DNA from 3 places in the Streptomyces sp. NPDC058796 genome. Region 3 is predicted to be linked to each of the others. Evidence: riboswitches for the same ligand, from Rfam matches in the RefSeq annotation. Region 3 holds a riboswitch; each other region holds the start of a gene.

Region 1 (6,182 bases), on a different contig from region 3:
CGGTCGTGGTCGCCGCCGACGGCACGGAGCTGGCGCGGGGGTACTCCAGGGAGCGCGGGGACGCCGTGGTGCACGCGGAGGAGGCCGCGCTGGCCAAGACCGACCCGGACGATCCGCGGCTGGCGACGGCCACCGTGTACTCCAGCCTGGAGCCGTGCGCCCGCCGCGCCTCCCGGCCGGCCCCGTGCGCCCGGCTGATCCTCGACGCGGGGATGCGCCGCGTGGTCACGGCCTGGCGGGAGCCGGACACCTTCGTGCCGGGGGCGGACGGCAGCGGTGTGCTCGTCGGCGGGGGCGCCGCCGTCGTCGTACTGCCGGAGTACGAGGAGCGGGCGAAGGCTCCGAACCGTCACCTGGAGGGGTAGAGAGATACGGATGTGCATTCCGCCCCCGGGATGACGTACAGTGGTGAACACAACGACGCGGGGTGGAGCAGCTCGGTAGCTCGCTGGGCTCATAACCCAGAGGTCGCAGGTTCAAATCCTGTCCCCGCTACTGAAGGCCGAAGGCCGGAATCCGAAAGGGTTCCGGCCTTCGGTGCGTCCGGCGCACACCTCTGCATCCGTGCGTCCGCGCGTTCACCCGCTCGGCCCGCACCGCTCGCCGCCCGCCCCCGCTCCGGGAAGCCTGGAGGACGGGACGGCAAGCGGTGTGGAGTGCGGGGTGGCGGGAGACGAGTGGTGCGGCCAGGTGACGTGGACGACGAGGGGGCGTACGCCAGGGCCGGCGGCCGACTCCCCGGTGATCCCGTGCCCGACCCCGGACTGGGCGGCACCGCCGAGGTACTGCCAGCCGAGGCCGAGCCGCACCGCCGGACCCCGTACGGGCGAGTGCTCGTACGCGCACTGCCCGTCCTGCTGATCGTCGTCGCCGTCCTGTACGACATCTTCACCCCCCGCTACTTCACCGCGGGCCCCCTCTACACGGCCGCGCCCCTGGTCGCCGCCGCGGTCTACTCGCGGCGCGGCACGGTGCTCACGAGTGCCGCCGTGGTCGCCGCCGTCATCGGGCTCCAGCTGAGCAAGGAGGTCATCCACTACGTCGACTCCCTCACGGAGCTGATCACCATCACGACGGTGGCCGCGCTCGCCGTCCTCGTCAACGCCTTCGTGCGCCGCACCGGCGAGCGGCTCGTCTCCGTCCGCGAGATCGCCGAGGCCGCCCAGCGGGCCGTGCTGCCGGAACCCGCCGAGCGGATCGGCGGCTTCGAGATCGCCGCCTGCTACGAGGCGGCGCAGGCCGACGCGTTCATCGGCGGCGACCTGTACGCGGTGCAGGACAGCCCGCGCGGCATCCGGCTCATCGTCGGTGACGTGCGGGGCAAGGGCATGGGCGCGGTCGCCGCCGTCGCCGTGGTGATCGGCGCGTTCCGGGAGGCCGCCGAACAGGAGGCGACGCTGGAGGCGGTGGCCCAGCGGCTGGAGCGTGCGCTGGCCCGCGAGGGCACCCGGCGCGACGGGCTGGACGCCTTCGAGGGTTTCACCACCGCCGTGCTCGCCGAACTCCCGCACGGCGACGGAGTCGTCCGCGTCCTCAACCGGGGGCATCCGCCACCGCTGCTGCTCTACGCCGACGGCACCCTGCGCCTCCTGCCCGCCCGGGAGTCGGCGCTGCCGCTCGGGATGGGGGAACTCGGCGTGTGGCCCGACCGGGCGGAGGAGGCCCCGTTCCCCGGCGGGGCCACGCTGCTGCTGTACACCGACGGACTGTCGGAGGCCCGCGACGACCGGGGCGAGTTCTACGACCCGCACGAGCGGCTGGCCGGCTGCGTCTTCCGGCACCCGGAAGAACTGCTCGGCACCCTCGCCGAGGACGTGCGCAGGCACTCCGGGGGCGGCATGGCCGACGACATGGCTCTGCTCGCCGTGCGACGACCCTGATCACGGCCCGTGATGGAGCGAGCGCCCTCCGCATAACAACTGACACACCATCAGGTGTGGTGCTTGCGGGAAGTGGTGCCGAAGGGGCGCTGAAGGGGGGTCAACTCGCCCGGATTTCATCGCCCGTGAGGCGTGTGTCCACCCGGGTCTCCTTAATGATCAAGCGGAACGGCTTGGAATCAGAGGCCCCCGTCTATTAACGTTCGATAACGCAGCGCGGTCGTCCCAGCCGTCACAGAAGGCGGCTCCGTGCGCACGCGCCGAATCCCGCAAGGGAACCGGGGAACCACCACTTGGGGTGAATCGGGCGTATGACGCCGTGCCAGGCACGGCGGATATACGCGCGTAGGAGACCTTCCTGCTCCGAACCCGTCAGCTAACCCGGTAGGCGAAAGGAAGGAAAGGAGTACGCCCACGTGGCGTCCAACCGGCCTGCCCCCGAGGCCCCGTCCGTGCCCAGCGGGCACGACACCGACACCTTCGGCTACGACGTCCACCGCGCCGAAGAGGGCCCCTGGGAGGAGTGGAACCCCACCGCGGAGTCCATCCGCCCCGTGCGCGGCCGGCACCGCGTCGCCAAGCAGCGCGGCGGCCTCGCCCGCAGCTCCACCGTCCTGGGCGTCGGTGTCATAGCCGCCGTCGGCGCGGGCGGCATGGCCAGCGCGCAGACCGGCAAGCCGCCGGTGTCCATCTCCATGCCGGACCTGCCGAACGTCGGCTCGCTCATCACCGACGAGGAGCCCGAGCCCGAGGGTTCCGCCACCCCGCTCAGCGGCATCGCCGCCGCCTCCGCCGGCACCGGCGAGGAGAGCACCGCCGACGCCGGCGAGTCGCTGCGCGCGCGGATCATGGCGCAGGCCGAGCAGCAGCAGGCCCAGGTCGAGAGCAAGGCCGCCGCCGAGGCCGCGGCCGCCGCCGAGAAGAAGGCCGCGGAAGCCGCCGCCAAGGCGGCTGAGGAGGCCGAGGCCAAGGCCGCCGCCGCCAAGAAGAAGGCCGAGGAGGAAGCCGCGAAGAAGGCCGAGGCCGAGCGGCTCGCGAAGCTGGCCAAGCAGTACACGCTGCCCACCTCCTCGTACACGATCTCCTCCACCTTCGGGCAGGCGGGCCCCTACTGGTCCTCCGGCCACCACACCGGACTCGACTTCGCCGCCCCCACGGGCACGCTGCTCAAGGCGGTGCACAGCGGCACGATCACGTCGGCCGGCTGGGACGGGTCGTACGGCTACAAGACCGTGCTCACCCTCGACGACGGCACCGAGATCTGGTACGCCCACCAGTCCTCGATCAACGTCAGCGTCGGCCAGAAGGTCACCACCGGCGACGTCATCGGCCGCGTCGGTGCCACCGGCAACGTCACCGGCGCCCACCTCCACATGGAAGTCCACACGGCCGGCGGCGGCAGCCTCGACCCGATGGCATGGCTGCAGAGCAAGGGCCTCACGCCCTGAACCACTCCGCACACGCCGATCGTCACTCCTGATCCCCGGCGGTCCTGACGGCGACCCCCCGACGTCAGGGCTGCCGGTTTGCGGGATCTTTGCCCCGCTGCCGGAATCCCGGGGACCGTCGGGCTCGTTGACGCGCTACATGACTTCTCTGCGCAAGCTCGGCTCCTCCGACCTGGAGGTCTTCCCCCTCGCCCTCGGCGGCAACGTCTTCGGCTGGACCGCCGACCAGGACACCTCCTTCGCCGTCCTCGACGCCTACACCGCGGCGGGCGGCAACTTCGTCGACACCGCCGACTCCTACTCCGCGTGGGTCGACGGCAACAGCGGCGGTGAGTCCGAGACCGTCCTCGGCCGGTGGTTCGCGGCCCGCGGCAACCGTGACGACGTCGTCCTCGCCACCAAGGTCAGCCAGCACCCCGAGTACCCGGGACTGAGCGCCGCGAACATCAAGGCGGCCGCCGACGCCTCGCTGCGCCGCCTGGGCACCGACCACATCGACCTCTACTACACCCACTTCGACAAGCCCGAGGTGCCGGTCGAGGAGATCATCGGCGCGCTCGACGAACTGGTGCGGGCGGGCAAGGTGCGGCACATCGCCGCCTCCAACATCTCCGCCGAGCGGCTCGCCGCCTCCCTGGACTTCTCCGACCGCGAGGGCCTCGCCCGGTACGTGGCACTCCAGCCCCACTACAACCTGGTCTCGCGCGACACCTACGAGGGCGGACTGCGCGACCTCGCCGAGCGGGCCGGGCTGGCCGCCGTTCCCTACTACGCCCTGGCGTCCGGATTCCTCACCGGGAAGTACCGGCCCGGCGCGAGGGTCGACAGTCCGCGCGCGGGCGGCGCCGCCAAGCACCTGGAGAGCGAGCGCGGGCAGCGGGTCCTCGCGGTCCTGGACGAGATCGCCGAGACCCACTCCGCGCCCGTCGCCACGGTCGCCCTGGCCTGGCTGGCCGCACAGCCGACGGTGGCCGCGCCGATCGCGTCCGCGCGCACGGTGGAGCAGCTGCCGGCGCTGCTGGAGGCGGCGGAGCTGACCCTGACGGAGGACGAGACCCGGCGGCTGACGGAGGCGTCGGCCTGAGGCAGGCTACGGCCGGTGGGGGTGGGGCTGGGAGTACGGCGCGTACGGGTACGGGGGCCGGGCGGGCATGGGGTACGGCGTCGGGGCGGGGGCCGGGGCCGCCGCGAGGGCCGGAGCCCAGGGGCCCGCATGTCCGTACGTGGTGCAACCGATGTGGGCGCCGTACATCCCGGGCGCTCCGGGCACTCCGTATCCGGGCACCCCGTATCCGGGCCAGGGGGCGACGGGCGGGGGAGCCGTGGCGCGGGCCGCGTGGTCCAGCGCCGGGCGCGCCACCTCGCGGCGTTGCCACAGGGCGCCCAGCAGTTCCCGTTCCCGTACGGCGAAGTCGGCGCCCGCGCGGCCCTTTCGCCCCCGCTGTCGCAGGAACGCCAGCGAGGTCGCGTACGCCTCGTACTGCGCCACCGCCCGAGCGGCCGGTTTCCCGGCGTGCCGGCGGGCGTACTGCCGGGCGAGGCGGCGGGCGTGCATCGAGCCGAGCGCGTACGGCTCCGCCGGGGCCAGCCAGCCGGCCAGTACGTACGCGGGCAGCTCGTCGCGCACGGTGCGCAGTTCGCGCTGGCGGGTCCAGATCACCAGCCAGGTCAGCAGGCCGAAGCAGGGCACCATGAACGCCCCGTACACGGCGAAGAAGCCGTACTCGCCGAACGCGGCCGAACCGTTCCACAGCGCGTGCATGCCCATCGCGAGCAGCAGACCGGCCAGCGGGAGCAGGGCGCGGCGCAGGCGGTGCCGGCCGGTGGAGAGGGCGGCGATGCCGAAGCCGATGCCGGTGAGCACGGTGAACAGCGGGTGGGCGAAGGGCGACATCACGACGCGGACGAAGAAGGTCGCGGCGGTGACGGAGGCGAAGCCGCTGTCGCCGGTGAGCTGGTCGGTGCCGAAGGCGTTGCCCAGGTAGAGGATGTTCTCGGTGAAGGCGAAGCCGGTGGCGGTGACGCCGGCGACGACCACGCCGTCGACGATGCCGGTGAAGTCCCGCCTGCGGAAGAGGAAGACCAGGAGGACGGCGGCGGCCTTGGCGGACTCCTCGACGACGGGCGCTATGACCGTGGCGCCCAGGGTGTCGGCCCCGGCCGGGTCGGCGGTCGCCGTGGCGATCCATCTCGTCGCGAAGCTGTTGGCGATGATCGCTATCAGAGCGGCGGCGCAGGCGCCCCAGGCGAAGCAGAACAGCAGGTTCCGCCAGGGTCCGGGCTCGACCCGGTCCAGCCAGCGGAACGCGGCTATGAGCAGCGGCACGGGCAGCACCGCGAGGCCGAGTCCGACCAGGAAGCCGTGGGTGCCGGTCTGTTCTCGCACCAGGGCCAGGATCACCAGGCCGGATATCGCCAGCAACGTGGCCACTGCCCCGTAGCGCACCCAGGCGCGCTGCCACCAGTGCGGGCGCGGCGGATTCGTCGGATACGGGGGACAGGTGGCCACGGCATGGACCCTAACCGGTGGGGGCTGCTCTGACGCTGGTCACGGCGCGATACGCGGTGCTCGCCGTTCGGGGTGCGGTACGCGGCGGAAGAGCAAGTCGTTCACCACATGACCCTTGTCCAGTCCCTGGCCCTCGAAACGGGTCAGCGGCCGGTGGGCCGGACGCGGCGCGAATCCGCCGCCGGGCGCGGTGTTCTCGAAGTCGGGGTGCGCGGTGAGCACCTCGAGCATCTGCTCGGCGTACGGCTCCCAGTCGGTGGCGCAGTGCAGGACGGCCCCCGGTGCGAGCCGGGTCGCGGCGAGGGTCAGGAACTCCGGCTGGATCAGGCGGCGCTTGTGGTGCCG
Region 2 (6,182 bases), on a different contig from region 3:
GGGGGTTGCCGATGGACTCCAGGTACATCAGCGCGACGTCGGTCTCCGGGTCGTCGTACCAGTACTGGAGGACGTCGTTGCCGGAGACGTCGGCCCGGTTGCCCGAGGAGACGAAGGTCGACACCCCTGTGACGCCGGTGACTCCGCCGCCGCGCCGGTGCAGCCGGGAGAGCAGGGCGATGCCGATGGCCCCCGACTGGGCGAACAGGCCGATCCGGCCGGGGCGGGGCGTCTCGGGGGCGAGGGAGGCGTTCAGCCGCACGTCCGCGGAGGTGTTGATGATCCCGAAGGCGTTGGGTCCGATGATCCGCATGCCGTACGTGCGCGCCTGCCGCACGAGGGCCCGCTGGCGGTCGCGTCCCTCGGGGCCGCTGTCGGCGTACCCGGCGGAGATCACCACCAGGCCCTGCACGCCGTGCTCGCCGCACTCGGTGACGACCTCGGGGACACGCTCGGCGGGAACCGTGACGACGGCGAGGTCGACCGGCCCGTCGATGTCCCGCACCGAGCGGCACGCGGGCACCCCGTCGACCTCCTTCCGGTCCTCGGGGAAGGCCTTGTTCACGGCGTACAGCCGACCGGTGTAGCCCGCGTCCCGGATGTTGCCCAGAATGCTGCGGCCGACCCCGCCCGGCGTGCGGCCGGTGCCGACGACCGCCACCGAGCCCGGCCTCAGCAGCCGCTGCACGGAACGCGCCTCCGCGCGCTGCTCGCGCGCGTACTGCACGGCCAGCGAGCGGCCGGTCGGTTCGAGACCGAACTCCAGGCGGACCACGCCGTCCTCGAAGCTGCGCTTCTGGGTGTACCCGGCGTCCATGAACACCTTGATCATCTTGGTGTTGGCGGGCAGCACCTCGGCGGCGAAGCGACGGATGCCGCGCTCCCGGGCGACGGCGGCGATGTGCTCCAGCAGCGCGGAGGCCACGCCGCGCCCCTGGTGGGCGTCCTGGACGAGGAAGGCGACCTCGGCCTCGTCGGCGGGCGCGGTGGCGGGCGCTCCGCCGGCGCCGATCCGGTCGTAGCGTACGGTGGCGATGAACTCGCCGCCGACGGTGGCCGCGAGTCCCACCCGGTCCACAAAGTCGTGGTGCGTGAAGCGGTGGACGTCCTTGGCGGACAGGCGAGGGTACGGCGCGAAGAAGCGGTAGTACTTCGACTCGTCGGAGACCTGCTCGTAGAAGCTGACCAGGCGCTCGGCGTCATCAACGGTGATGGGGCGGACGCGCGCGGTGCCGCCGTCGCGCAGCACCACGTCGGCCTCCCAGTGGGCGGGATACTCGTGCCGGTCCGACGAGGTCTGCATGGGCCCCAGAGTACGGCTCGCGTACGACAACGGCGCGAGGCAGTCTGTGGAGGACGGAAGGTCGGGCCGAGGCCGCGGTCCGACGATCACGCGGGGCGGCGCGCGGTGCCGTCCCGGCACGCTTCACGATGTGGGAAACTGGTCTAGACAAGACTGGTCTAGACAACACGAAATCTTGAACACCTGAAGGGCAGCATCACATGGCTGAGCGCCGCGTCAACGTCGGCTGGGCCGAGGGCCTCCACGCCCGCCCCGCCTCCATCTTCGTCCGAGCCGCCACGGCCACAGGCGTCCCGGTCACGATCGCCAAGGCCGACGGTTCCCCCGTCAACGCGGCCTCCATGCTGGCCGTCCTCGGCCTCGGCGCCCAGGGCGGCGAGGAGATCGTCCTCGCGTCCGACGCCGAGGGCGCGGACGCCGCCCTGGACCGGCTGGCGAAGCTGGTCTCCGAGGGCCTCGAGGAGCTTCCCGAGACCGTCTGACCGACGGAAAGAGGAAGACCGAACGGCCCGCCCGGAGCACCGGGCGGGCCTTTCTCTTCCCATCCAGGGATCGCGCCACCGCTTTTCGAGGACATTCGGAGGCAACGGAAAACGCCTCCGATGAATACCTCTTGTATACGGGCCGCGTGTTAATACCGCGGGCTCGGCGTGTTTACGGCACGTTGCGAATTCCTCACACCCTCGGTCCGCTCGCCCTCGGGGGCGAACCGCAGTCGGTACGCGGGAGCGGACCGCTCGGTGTGCAGTGCCATGAGCGCCCGCGCGCGCTCGCCGTCCCCCCGGGCCACCGCGTCGGTGATCGCGCCGTGCTCCGCCCAGCAGCCCGCCTGATCAGCCGGCGCCGCCACGGAGTACATCCAGGCGATCTTGCGGCGCAACTGGGTCAGCAGGGATGCCAGGGAGGGACTGCCGGCGGCCTGGGCGAGGGTCTCGTGGAACCATCCGTCCAGTGCGCGCAAGTCCTCGCCGTGGCCCTGCCCGGCGCGTTCCTGACCCAGCCTGACCAGCCCGCGCAGGACCTTGAGGTGGGCCTCGGTGCGGCGCCGGGCGGCCCGTGCGGCACCCAGGGGTTCCAGGAGGGCACGGGTCTCCAGCAGGTCGGCGGCCTCCTGTTCGGTGGGTTCCGCGACGCACGCACCCGCGTGCCGCCGGGTCACCACGAAGCCCTCGGCCTCCAGCGTGCGCAGGGCCTCGCGGACGGGGACGCGGGAGACTCCGTAACGGCGGGCGAGGAGTTCCTCGGTGAGGCGGCCGCCGCGCGCGTGGACACCGGCGACGATGTCGTCCCGGATCGCCGTGCACACCGAGTGCGCCGGAATACGCATGCCCGACCTCCGCCTTAATCCCCGTGAGACGTCGACGATTGACGCGTGTTCGGTGACTCTAGGCCAGGCGGGCGGATATTCCGACGCCGGGTCGGATTTCATGGCCATTTTTTGGACAGCGGTCGTGTTCCGCGACCGCACGCGGAAATGGGAAAGGCCCCGGCTCGGGGAGCCGGGGCCTCTCCAGGACCTTGCCGTCAGCGGTCCGTCGTCAGACGTTGACGCCGTGGGAGCGGAGGTAGGCGACGGGGTCGATGTCCGAGCCGTACTCGGCGCCCGTACGGGCCTCGAAGTGCAGGTGCGGTCCCGTGACGTTGCCGGTGGCACCGGAGAGGCCGATCTGCTGGCCGGCGGAGACCGACTGGCCCACCGAGACGCCGATGGACGACAGATGGCCGTACTGCGTGTACGTGCCGTCGTGCATCTTGATCACGACCTGGTTGCCGTACGCCCCGCCCCAGCCGGCCTCGACGACGGTGCCAACGCCGACGGCGTGCACGGTGGTGCCGGTGGAGGCGTGGAAGTCGATGCCGGTGTGGCTGCCGGAGGACCACAGGGAGCTGCCGGCCCGGTAGGCGGTGGAGACGTACGAGGCGGTGATCGGCGACACGAAGGTGTTGAGTCGCTCGCGTTCGGCCTCCCGCGCGGCGCGCTCCTTGGCCTCGCGCGCCTCCTCGGCCGCTTCGGCGGCCCGCTCCCGCGCGGCCTCCTGGGCCGCCTCACGGGCGGCGGCGAGCTGGGCGGCCTGCTCCTGGGCGGCGGCCTGCGCGTCGATCTCGTCGGCTATGGAGTCGCCGATGGAGACGACCGGGGTGATCCCGGTCTGCTCCGCCTCGGACTCGGCGGCGAGCGCCGGTGCGGCGAGGGTGCCGACGACGCCGGTGGTGGCGAGGGCCGCGACTCCCGCCGCGCGGGCGGTGGTGCGGTGCATCCGGCTGGGACGGCGGTGCTTCCCGGTGGCGCGCGTGAACGCCATGTAGAGGCTGGTCCTTTCCTTCCCTCTCGCCTACCGGGTTAGCTGACGGGTTCGGAGGTGGAAGGTCTCCTACGGACCCCCTCGCTGCACGCGCGGGCGTCCGATTCACCCCAGGGACTGCGATGGGTCCCCGGCTCCCCTGGCTCGCGCCGTACGGGGACTCGGCGATGGCTGTCCGGTGCCGCGGGTGCGGCGTACTGCCTGACGAACAGCCCGGAAGACGCTAAGCGCGGTTGCCTTCAATCCTCAAACGCAACAGGCTTTTTGTAGCGCATGCCACAGGGCAGACAGGCTGTCTCTCCCTCAATTCGGACAAACGGTGGCCCTGGTGACACTCGGGTCACCAGGGCCACCACGCGCGCGCGGCGCTACTCGGCCGACACCACGGTGACTTCACCGATGCCGAGGGCCTCGACGGGCGCCTTGATCTGCGCGGCGTCGCCGACGAGCACCGTCACCAGGCGGTCCACCGGGAAGGCGTTCACGACCGCCGCCGTGGCCTCCACGGTGCCGGTGGCGGCGAGTTGGCGGTAGAGCGCGGCCTGGTAGTCGTCGGGCAGGTGCTGCTCGACCTGGTCGGCCAGCGTGCTCGCCACGGCCGCCGCCGTCTCGTACTTCAGCGGCGCCACACCCACCAGGTTCTGCACGGCGACGTCGCGTTCGGCGTCGGTGAGTCCGCCTTCCGCGAGCGTGCGCAGCACCGTCCACAGGTCCTGCAGCGCGGGGCCGGTGTTGGGGGTGTCGACGGATCCGCTGATGGCGAGCATGGCGGCACCGGTGCCGTCGGGCGCGGAGAGCAGGACCTGCCCGAACGCCCGCACGCCGTAGGTGTAGCCCTTCTCCTCGCGCAGCACGCGGTCCAGGCGGGAGGTGAGGGTGCCGCCGAGGCAGTAGGTGCCGAGCACCTGCGCGGGCCAGACCCGGTCGTGCCGGTCGGCACCGGTGCGGCCGATCAGCAGCTGCGTCTGGACGGCGCCGGGACGGTCCACGATGACGACCCGGCCCCGGTCGTCGGCGGTCACCGGGGGCACGGGGCGCGGTTCGGCGGCGGAACCGGTCCACCCGCCCAGGGTGTCGCCGAGCAGCGCGCCGAGGTCGATGCCGGTGAGGTCGCCGACGACCACCGCGGTGGCCGTGGCGGGACGCACGTGCTTCTCGTAGAAGGCCCGTACGGCGGCGGAGTCGACGTTCGCCACCGTTTCCTCGGTGCCCTGGCGCGGGCGCGACACGCGCGAGCCGGCCGGGAACAGCTCCTTGGAGAGTTCCTTGGCCGCGCGGCGGGCCGGGTTGGCCAGCTCGTGCGGGATCTCGTCGAGCCGGTTGCGGACCAGGCGTTCGACCTCACCGTCCGCGAACGCGGGCGCCCTGAGGGCGTCGGCGAGCAGGCCGAGCGCCTTGGCGAGGCGCGAGGCGGGCACCTCCAGGCTCAGCCGGACGCCGGGGTGGTCGGCGTGGGCGTCGAGGGTGGCGCCGCAACGCTCCAGCTCGGCGGCGAACTCCTCGGCGGAGTGCTTGTCGGTGCCCTCCGAGAAGGCGCGCGCCATGATGGTGGCGACGCCGTCGAGTCCGGCGGGCTCGGCGTCCAGGGGCGCGTCGAGGAGCACCTCCACGGCGACGACCTGCTGGCCGGGCCGGTGGCAGTGCAGCACGGTGAGGCCGTTGTCGAGGCTGCCGCGCTCGGGGGCCGGGAACGCCCACGGCTTGGGCTCGCCGCCCTGCGGCTGGGGGTGGAAGTCCATGGTGGCGAGCTCGGTCACTTGGCCGCCTCCTCGTTCTCGTCGGTGGCGTCGTCCGCGTCGGCGGGGGTCTCGTCGGCGGGGGCGGTGGGCTCGTAGACGAGCACCGCGCGGTTGTCGGGGCGCAGGCGGGCCTTGGCGACCTCCTGGACCTCCTCGGCCGTCACCTCGAGCACCCGCTGCACGGCGGTGAGGGCGAGCTGGGGGTCGCCGAACAGGACGGCGTACCGGCACAGTTCGTCGGCGCGGCCGGCGACGGTGCCCAGGCGGTCCAGCCACTCGCGCTCCAGCTGTGCCTGGGCGCGCTCCATCTCCTCGGCCGTCGGGCCCTCCTCGGCGAACCGGGCGAGCTCCTCGTCGATGGCGGTCTCGATGACCGGCACCTCCACGTCACCGGACGTCTTCACGTCCAGCCATCCCAGGGAGGGCGCTCCGGCGAGCCGCAGCAGGCCGAACCCGGCGGCGACGGCCGTGCGGTCGCGGCGCACCAGCCGGTTGTAGAGGCGGGAGGACTCGCCGCCGCCCAGGACGGTGAGGGCCAGGTCGGCGGCGTCGCACGCGCGCGTGCCGTCCTCCGGCAGGCGGTAGGCCGCCATCAGGGCGCGGGCCGGGACCTCCTCCTCGACGACCTCGCGCAGCTGCTCGCCCATGATGTCGGGCAGCGAGCCGTCGCGCGGGGGCTGCTTGCCGTCGTGCGAGGCGATGGATCCGAAGTACTTCTCGATCCAGGCGAGCGTCTGCTCGGGGTCAATGTCACCGACGACGGACAGCACCGCGTTGTTCGGCGCGTAGTACGTGCGGAAGAACGCCCGCGCGTCCTCCAGGGTCGCCGCGTCGAGG
Region 3 (6,182 bases):
CCAGGTCGCCGGGGAGCAGTTCGGAGCGGGCGACGCGGCGGCCGGCGTCGATCTGGGCGTAGGTCGTGCGGGGCAGGGAGACGCCCGCGGCGCGGTAGGCGGCCTGGGTGAGCCCCGAGCAGTCGAAGGCGTCGGGGCCGGTCGCGCCCCAGACGTAAGGGCTGCCCAGCTTCTGGTAGGCGTAGGCGACGGCCGCCGCCGCGCGGGAATTCGGTGCCTGGGCCGAGGCGGAGAGGCCGTCCCGGGGGCCGGGCGAGGAGCGGGAGGCACGGTCACCGGTGCCGTCGCCGAGGCGGGCGCGTTCCTCGTCGGTCAGCCGGGACAGCAGGCGTCGGGCCGCCGCCAGCTTGCCGGTGATCGTCTCGCGGTGACGTTTCAGCTCCTCCCGGCGTGACGTGAGCGACGCGGCCTCGACGCGTGCGGCGCCACGCAGTTGCTGGATCTCCCGCAGTTCCTTGCGCGCCCGGCCCACGGCGGCCTGCTGCCGGCTGCCCGCCCGCTCGGCGAAGGCGGCGCCGGCGAGGTACCGGTCGGGGTCGGCGGAGAGCACGAGTCGCAGCGCCGGGTCGAGGCCCCCGCTCCGGTACTGGGCCGCCGCGACCGAGCCGAGGTCCTCGCGCGCCGAATTCAGCCGGTCCTCCTTGCGGGCCACCTCGTCCCGCAGTTCCTCGAGGCGCTGCTCGGCGGCGTCCGCCTTCTCCTTCGCGCCGTTGTACTTCTCGGTGGCGACCTCCGCCTCCTGGTAGAGCTTGTCCACCTCGGTCTTGACCTGAGCCGGTGTCGGCTCGGGGTCGGCGTGGCCGGTGCCGCCGCCCAGGCCGGTCGCGGTGGCGGCACCGGCCAGGGTGACGGTGGCCGCCGTACGGACTCTCCCGCCGCCCGTCATGCGCTGTCGCGGCCTGCGGTGCCTTCCCACCTGCGATCCACGTCCTTCCCTACGACTCGGCTCGGCCGGGTTGCCTGGGGGAGGACGCTAGGCGTGACGGTAACGGTCCGGTGACGGGTTGTGCGGAACTGGCGGTACCGGCCCGTCGGGCGACCGTAAGTGACCGCCGTCCTGTTCTGCGGCCGTCGCCTTCACGCTGGGTGATGACCGATGTGCCGCATCGGGGGCAGGAGGGGAGGGCGAGGTGTTATGGGACGCATATGGAGGCTCCAGCCCGGCGCACGGCACCGGGTCCGGACGGCCCGGTGTCGGAGCGTGTCCGGCTCCCTGATTAGGCTCCGGCCTCATGGACGTACTCATCCACATTTTCGTCGGTCTGCACATCATCGGCATCGCGTCTCTCCTGGGCGGCTTCCTGACCCAGATGAAGGCCATGGGCCAGGGCACGGCCCGTTTCGTTCCCGCGATGCTGCACGGCGCGCTGACGATGCTGGTCACCGGCGTCGTCCTGATCGGCCTCAACCAGGCCGACGACCAGTCCGTCGACAACATCAAGATGGGCGTGAAGCTCGCCCTGCTGATCGTGATCCTCGGGTTGGTCTACGTGAAGCGAGACGACGAGAAGGTGGAGAAGCCGCTGTTCGGCCTGGTGGGCCTGCTGACCGTGGCGAACATCTTCATCGCCGTGCTGTGGACCTGACGGCCGCCTGGTCCGCGCCCGCCGGCCGCAGCCCGGCCCGGGCCTGGAAGACCGCCCCCGCCGCGACCGCCAGCCACGCGGCGACCGCGGCCCACAGCAGCGCCTGACCGGGCGCGTCCAGCCACGGCACGTCGACGGCGGCGGCGACGGAGAGCGTCGCCGCCGCCGTCATGCCGAGCGGGAAGACGGTCGACCAGCGGCGCACGTCGTAGCGGAGCCGCGGCCACGCGATCTCGGCGGCGAGCAGGACGGCGTACCAGGCCAGGTCCAGAAAGAGCAGGAAGACGGTCACGTCGTGCAGCACGGCCTGGTCGTCCGCGTTCCACAGGTACATGCCCGTCCCGGCCGCGGCGAGCAGCTTGGCGCCGGCCAGTGCCGAGATGGCGAGCGCGCCGCCCGCCACCCAGTGGTCCCCGGAGCCCCGGGCCACCTGCCGGAGATCGAAGCGGAACAGCGCGATCAGGTAGAGCACGATGCCCAGCCAGAACGGCACCAGGGACGCGTGCGCGAGCCACGGCGTCGTCGTCGCCGCGGCGAGCGTGGCGCCGAGCACGGCGAGACCCTCCGTGGCCACGCAGCCCAGGAACACCGCCCCGGGCATCCGGCGCCCCCAGTGCTGTACGACCAGGAAGAGCAGTCCCGGCCACAGCAGTGCCGCCAGCGCCAGCAGCGCCGCCGCCAGGGGCGTCCAGCCGAGCAGCGAGAAGCGGGTGCCGAGCACGGTCGTGGCGGCGACGGCGGTGAGCGCACCCGGCGTCCCCGCCCGTGTCACCCACTGCGCACGCTCGACCAGCAGCAGGTAGACGAAGTTCGCCGCGAGGGTCAGCCAGGCGGCACAGGCCAGGACCAGGGCAATCCGGGACAGGATCTCGTGGCCGGTGAGGTGCAGGCCGACCGACAGGATGCCGGTCGCCATCACCGCGGCACCGGCCGCCGGCGGGCGCTGCGCCCACCAGGCGCGCAGAGGGTAGGGGGAGGCAGGGGAGGCGGGAGAGGCGCCGGACGACATGCCCCCGATGCTAGAGAGCCTCGCGGGTCAGGCCGGTCGCACCACGCTGTGGATCGACCCCTCGCCGTCGTAGTAGACCGACTCCTCGCGGACGTACGCACCCGGCTTCGGGGCGTGGATCATCATGCCGTTGCCGATGTAGAGGCCGACGTGGCTGAGGTCGTCGTAGAAGAAGACCAGGTCACCGGGTTGTGCCTGGGAGACGGGGACGGTCGTGCCGGCGTCCACCTGGTCGTAGGTGGTGCGCGGCAGGGTCACGCCCGCGGCCTTCCAGGCGGCCTGGGTCAGGCCCGAGCAGTCGTAGGAGCCGGGGCCGGTGGCGCCCCAGACGTACGGCTTGCCGATCTGGGCGCGGGCGAAGGCGAGTGCCTTCTCCGCCTTGGTGCCGTAGGAGGCGTCCGGTGCGGAGGGCTCGGTCGTGCCGGTGCCTGAGGAGGTGCCGCCGGACCCGCTCTCCTGCGCCTCCGCCTGTTCCCGTGCCCGCTGCTGCCGCTCCCGTTCCTCCGCCTGCTGCTTCGCGAGTTCGGCGGCCTTGCGGGCGGCCTCCTCCTGCTTCTTCTTCTCGATCGCCGCGAGCCGGGCCTTCTCCTCGGCGGTCAGCTCCGACAGCAGTTCGCGGGCGGTGGCGAGCTTCTTCTGGACGGTGGCCTTCGCCGTCTTCAGGTCGTTCTGCGAATCGGTGAGCGTCTTGAGGCTCTCGGTGGCCTCACGGCGCTTCTTCATCGTCTCGGACTGCTGCGTGACGTAGTCGTCGACCGCGTCCTTCTGGCGGCCGGTGAGCCGGCTCATCAGCTGGTTCTGGTCGAAGTAGTCCTGCGGCGAGTCCGCGAGCAGGAACGTCGCGGTCTGCGGGACCGCGGCGCCCGTACGGTACTGGGCGGAGGCGAAGGACCCCAGCTCCTCGCGTGCCTCGTTGAGCTTCTGGGTGCGCTGGGCGACGTCGTCGAGGAGGTCGTCGACGCGCTTGCGCTGCTTGGCGGTCTTCTCCTTGGCCGCGTTGTACTTCTCGGTCGCCGAACCCGCCTGACGGTAGAGGTCGTCGACCTTCTTCTCGACCTCTTCGAGGCTCGGTCTGCCGTCGTCCGACGGCGTGGCGTTGGCCGACTGGGACAGCAGGGCCACGGAGGTGAGGGCCGCCGTGGCGAGGGCGGGGGTCCGTATGCCTGCGACGCGCGTACCCGTGGGGCGCGGCTTGCGGTGCGACGCCAAGGAGGCGACTCCTTCCAAAGATCCGCCTACCGGGTTAGCTGTCGGGTTCGGGCGGAGTGGTTCCGGAAGGGTTGCCCTACGGCGTGCGCCCCGGCGAGGGCGGTGTGCGCCGATTCACCCCAAGGTTCTCGGTTGGGTCCCCGGCTCCGGGCGCCGTGCGGGCACGCCGGACTCGGCGGAGGCCGCGCGGCCCGGCGAGGTTCGCCGGAGGGGGTCGTGCGGCCTGCCCGCACCGTAGCCAACTCGTGTGGCGGCTGTGAAGGTTGGTGGGTGATATGCCCGATACATTTTCGTGACCTTCGGTGGGAGGATCACTCCAGGTGTGCCGTTCGGTCGCGGGGCGTGTCCGGTGCGGGGGCCACGGCCATTTTCCGGGGCGGGAACCGGTTGTCGGTGGGGCGCCCTAGACTCGGAGAGCGATGAGCAGCCTCTTTGACGACAGCTTCCTGGCGAGCCTCCAGACCCCCCGCGGTCACGAGGAAGAACCTCCGCCGCCGCCCGAGGACGATCACGGACCGGAGCCGGTCCCGCACGATCTGTTCGGCGGGAAGTTCGACGTGCCTCCGGACCGGGACCAGCACTACCGGGACGGCGCCCCCCGCCCCGCCCTGGACCCGGCCGCGCTCCTGGAGGGGCTGAACGAGAACCAGCGCGCCGCCGTCGTCCACTCCGGTTCCCCGCTGCTCATCGTGGCCGGTGCAGGCTCCGGCAAGACGCGCGTGCTCACCCATCGCATCGCCCACCTGCTGGCCGACCGCGGCGTCCACCCCGGCCAGATCCTCGCGATCACCTTCACCAACAAGGCCGCCGGTGAGATGAAGGAGCGCGTCGAGCAGCTCGTCGGCCCGCGGGCGAACGCGATGTGGGTGATGACGTTCCACAGCGCCTGCGTCCGCATTCTGCGCCGCGAGTCGAAGCGGCTCGGCTTCACGTCGTCCTTCTCGATCTACGACGCCGCCGACTCCAAGCGTCTGATGGCCCTGGTCTGCCGCGACCTCGACCTGGACCCCAAGCGCTTCCCGCCCAAGTCCTTCAGCGCCAAGATCTCGAACCTGAAGAACGAGCTGATCGACGAGGAGGACTTCGCCGCCCAGGCCGCCGACGGCTTCGAGAAGACGCTCGCGCAGGCCTACGCCATGTACCAGTCGCGGCTGCGCGAGGCCAACGCCCTCGACTTCGACGACCTGATCATGACGACGGTCAACCTGCTGCGCGCCTTCCCGGACGTCGCCGAGCACTACCGCCGCCGCTTCCGGCACGTCCTGGTCGACGAGTACCAGGACACCAACCACGCCCAGTACGCCCTGGTGCGCGAGCTGGTCGGTACGCCTGCCGAACACCCCGTCGACGTGCCGCCCGAGGCCGAGGTCCCGCCCGCCGAGCTCTGCGTGGTGGGCGACGCCGACCAGTCGATCTACGCTTTCCGCGGCGCCACCATCCGCAACATCCTCCAGTTCGAGGAGGACTACCCGGACGCGACCACGATCCTCCTGGAGCAGAACTACCGCTCCACCCAGACCATCCTCAGCGCCGCCAACGCGGTCATCGAGCGCAACGAGTCCCGCCGCCCCAAGAACCTCTGGACCAACCAGGGCGCCGGCTCGCAGATCACCGGGTACGTCGCCGACACCGAGCACGACGAGGCCCAGTTCGTCGCCGACGAGATAGACCGCCTCACGGACGCGGGCGAGGCCAAGGCCGGCGACGTCGCCGTCTTCTACCGCACCAACGCGCAGTCCCGCGTCTTCGAAGAGGTCTTCATCCGCGTCGGCCTGCCCTACAAGGTCGTCGGCGGCGTCCGCTTCTACGAGCGCAAGGAGGTCCGGGACGTCCTGGCCTACCTGCGGGTGCTGGCCAACCCGGAGGACTCGGTGCCGCTGCGCCGCATCCTCAACGTCCCCAAGCGCGGCATCGGCGACCGCGCCGAGGCGATGATCGACGCCCTCGCCCAGCGCGAGAAGATCAGCTTCCCGCAGGCGCTCAGGCGCGTCGACGAGGCGTACGGCATGGCCGCGCGCTCCGCGAACGCCGTCAAGCGGTTCAACACCCTCATGGAGGATCTCCGCACCGTCGTCGAGTCCGGCGCCGGACCGGCGACCGTGCTGGAGGCGGTCCTCGAGCGCACCGGCTACCTCGCCGAGCTGCAGGCCTCCACGGACCCGCAGGACGAGACCCGCATCGAGAACCTCCAGGAACTCGCGGCGGTCGCCCTGGAGTTCGAGCAGGAGCAGGGAGAGGGCGAGGAGACCGGCACCCTGGCGGACTTCCTGGAGAAGGTCGCCCTCGTCGCTGACTCCGACCAGATCCCCGACGAGGAGGACGGCGACGGCGTCGTCACCCTGATGACCCTGCACACCGCGAAGGGCCTGGAGTTCCCG

What was found. Region 3 has a riboswitch for cyclic di-AMP ahead of ACFW47_RS06935 (NlpC/P60 family protein). Riboswitches for the same ligand answer to the same signal wherever they lie in the genome.
Region 1: another riboswitch for cyclic di-AMP. It lies ahead of ACFW47_RS08695 (M23 family metallopeptidase); the one in region 3 lies ahead of ACFW47_RS06935 (NlpC/P60 family protein).
Region 2: another riboswitch for cyclic di-AMP. It lies ahead of ACFW47_RS17885 (M23 family metallopeptidase); the one in region 3 lies ahead of ACFW47_RS06935 (NlpC/P60 family protein).

The regions. Positions count from the first base shown of each region.
Region 1 covers NZ_JBHYOP010000003.1:15,872-22,053, reverse strand. The annotation lists gene ACFW47_RS08710 (dihydrofolate reductase family protein) at 1-365, shown strand, start outside; tRNA gene ACFW47_RS08705 (tRNA-Met) at 422-495, shown strand; gene ACFW47_RS08700 (PP2C family protein-serine/threonine phosphatase) at 696-1,880, shown strand; cyclic di-AMP (ydaO/yuaA leader) riboswitch at 2,129-2,285, shown strand; gene ACFW47_RS08695 (M23 family metallopeptidase) at 2,297-3,328, shown strand; gene ACFW47_RS08690 (aldo/keto reductase) at 3,468-4,412, shown strand; gene ACFW47_RS08685 (PrsW family intramembrane metalloprotease) at 4,419-5,837, opposite strand; gene trmB (tRNA (guanosine(46)-N7)-methyltransferase TrmB) at 5,877-6,182, opposite strand, start outside.
Region 2 covers NZ_JBHYOP010000006.1:334,951-341,132, forward strand. The annotation lists gene ACFW47_RS17870 (GNAT family N-acetyltransferase) at 1-1,303, opposite strand, end outside; gene ACFW47_RS17875 (HPr family phosphocarrier protein) at 1,504-1,785, shown strand; gene ACFW47_RS17880 (GntR family transcriptional regulator) at 1,935-2,630, opposite strand; gene ACFW47_RS17885 (M23 family metallopeptidase) at 2,842-3,606, opposite strand; cyclic di-AMP (ydaO/yuaA leader) riboswitch at 3,619-3,783, opposite strand; gene ACFW47_RS17890 (M16 family metallopeptidase) at 3,975-5,363, opposite strand; gene ACFW47_RS17895 (M16 family metallopeptidase) at 5,360-6,182, opposite strand, start outside.
Region 3 covers NZ_JBHYOP010000002.1:352,747-358,928, forward strand. The annotation lists gene ACFW47_RS06920 (NlpC/P60 family protein) at 1-916, opposite strand, end outside; gene ACFW47_RS06925 (hypothetical protein) at 1,233-1,586, shown strand; gene ACFW47_RS06930 (tellurite resistance/C4-dicarboxylate transporter family protein) at 1,564-2,595, opposite strand; gene ACFW47_RS06935 (NlpC/P60 family protein) at 2,623-3,804, opposite strand; cyclic di-AMP (ydaO/yuaA leader) riboswitch at 3,811-3,992, opposite strand; gene pcrA (DNA helicase PcrA) at 4,224-6,182, shown strand, end outside.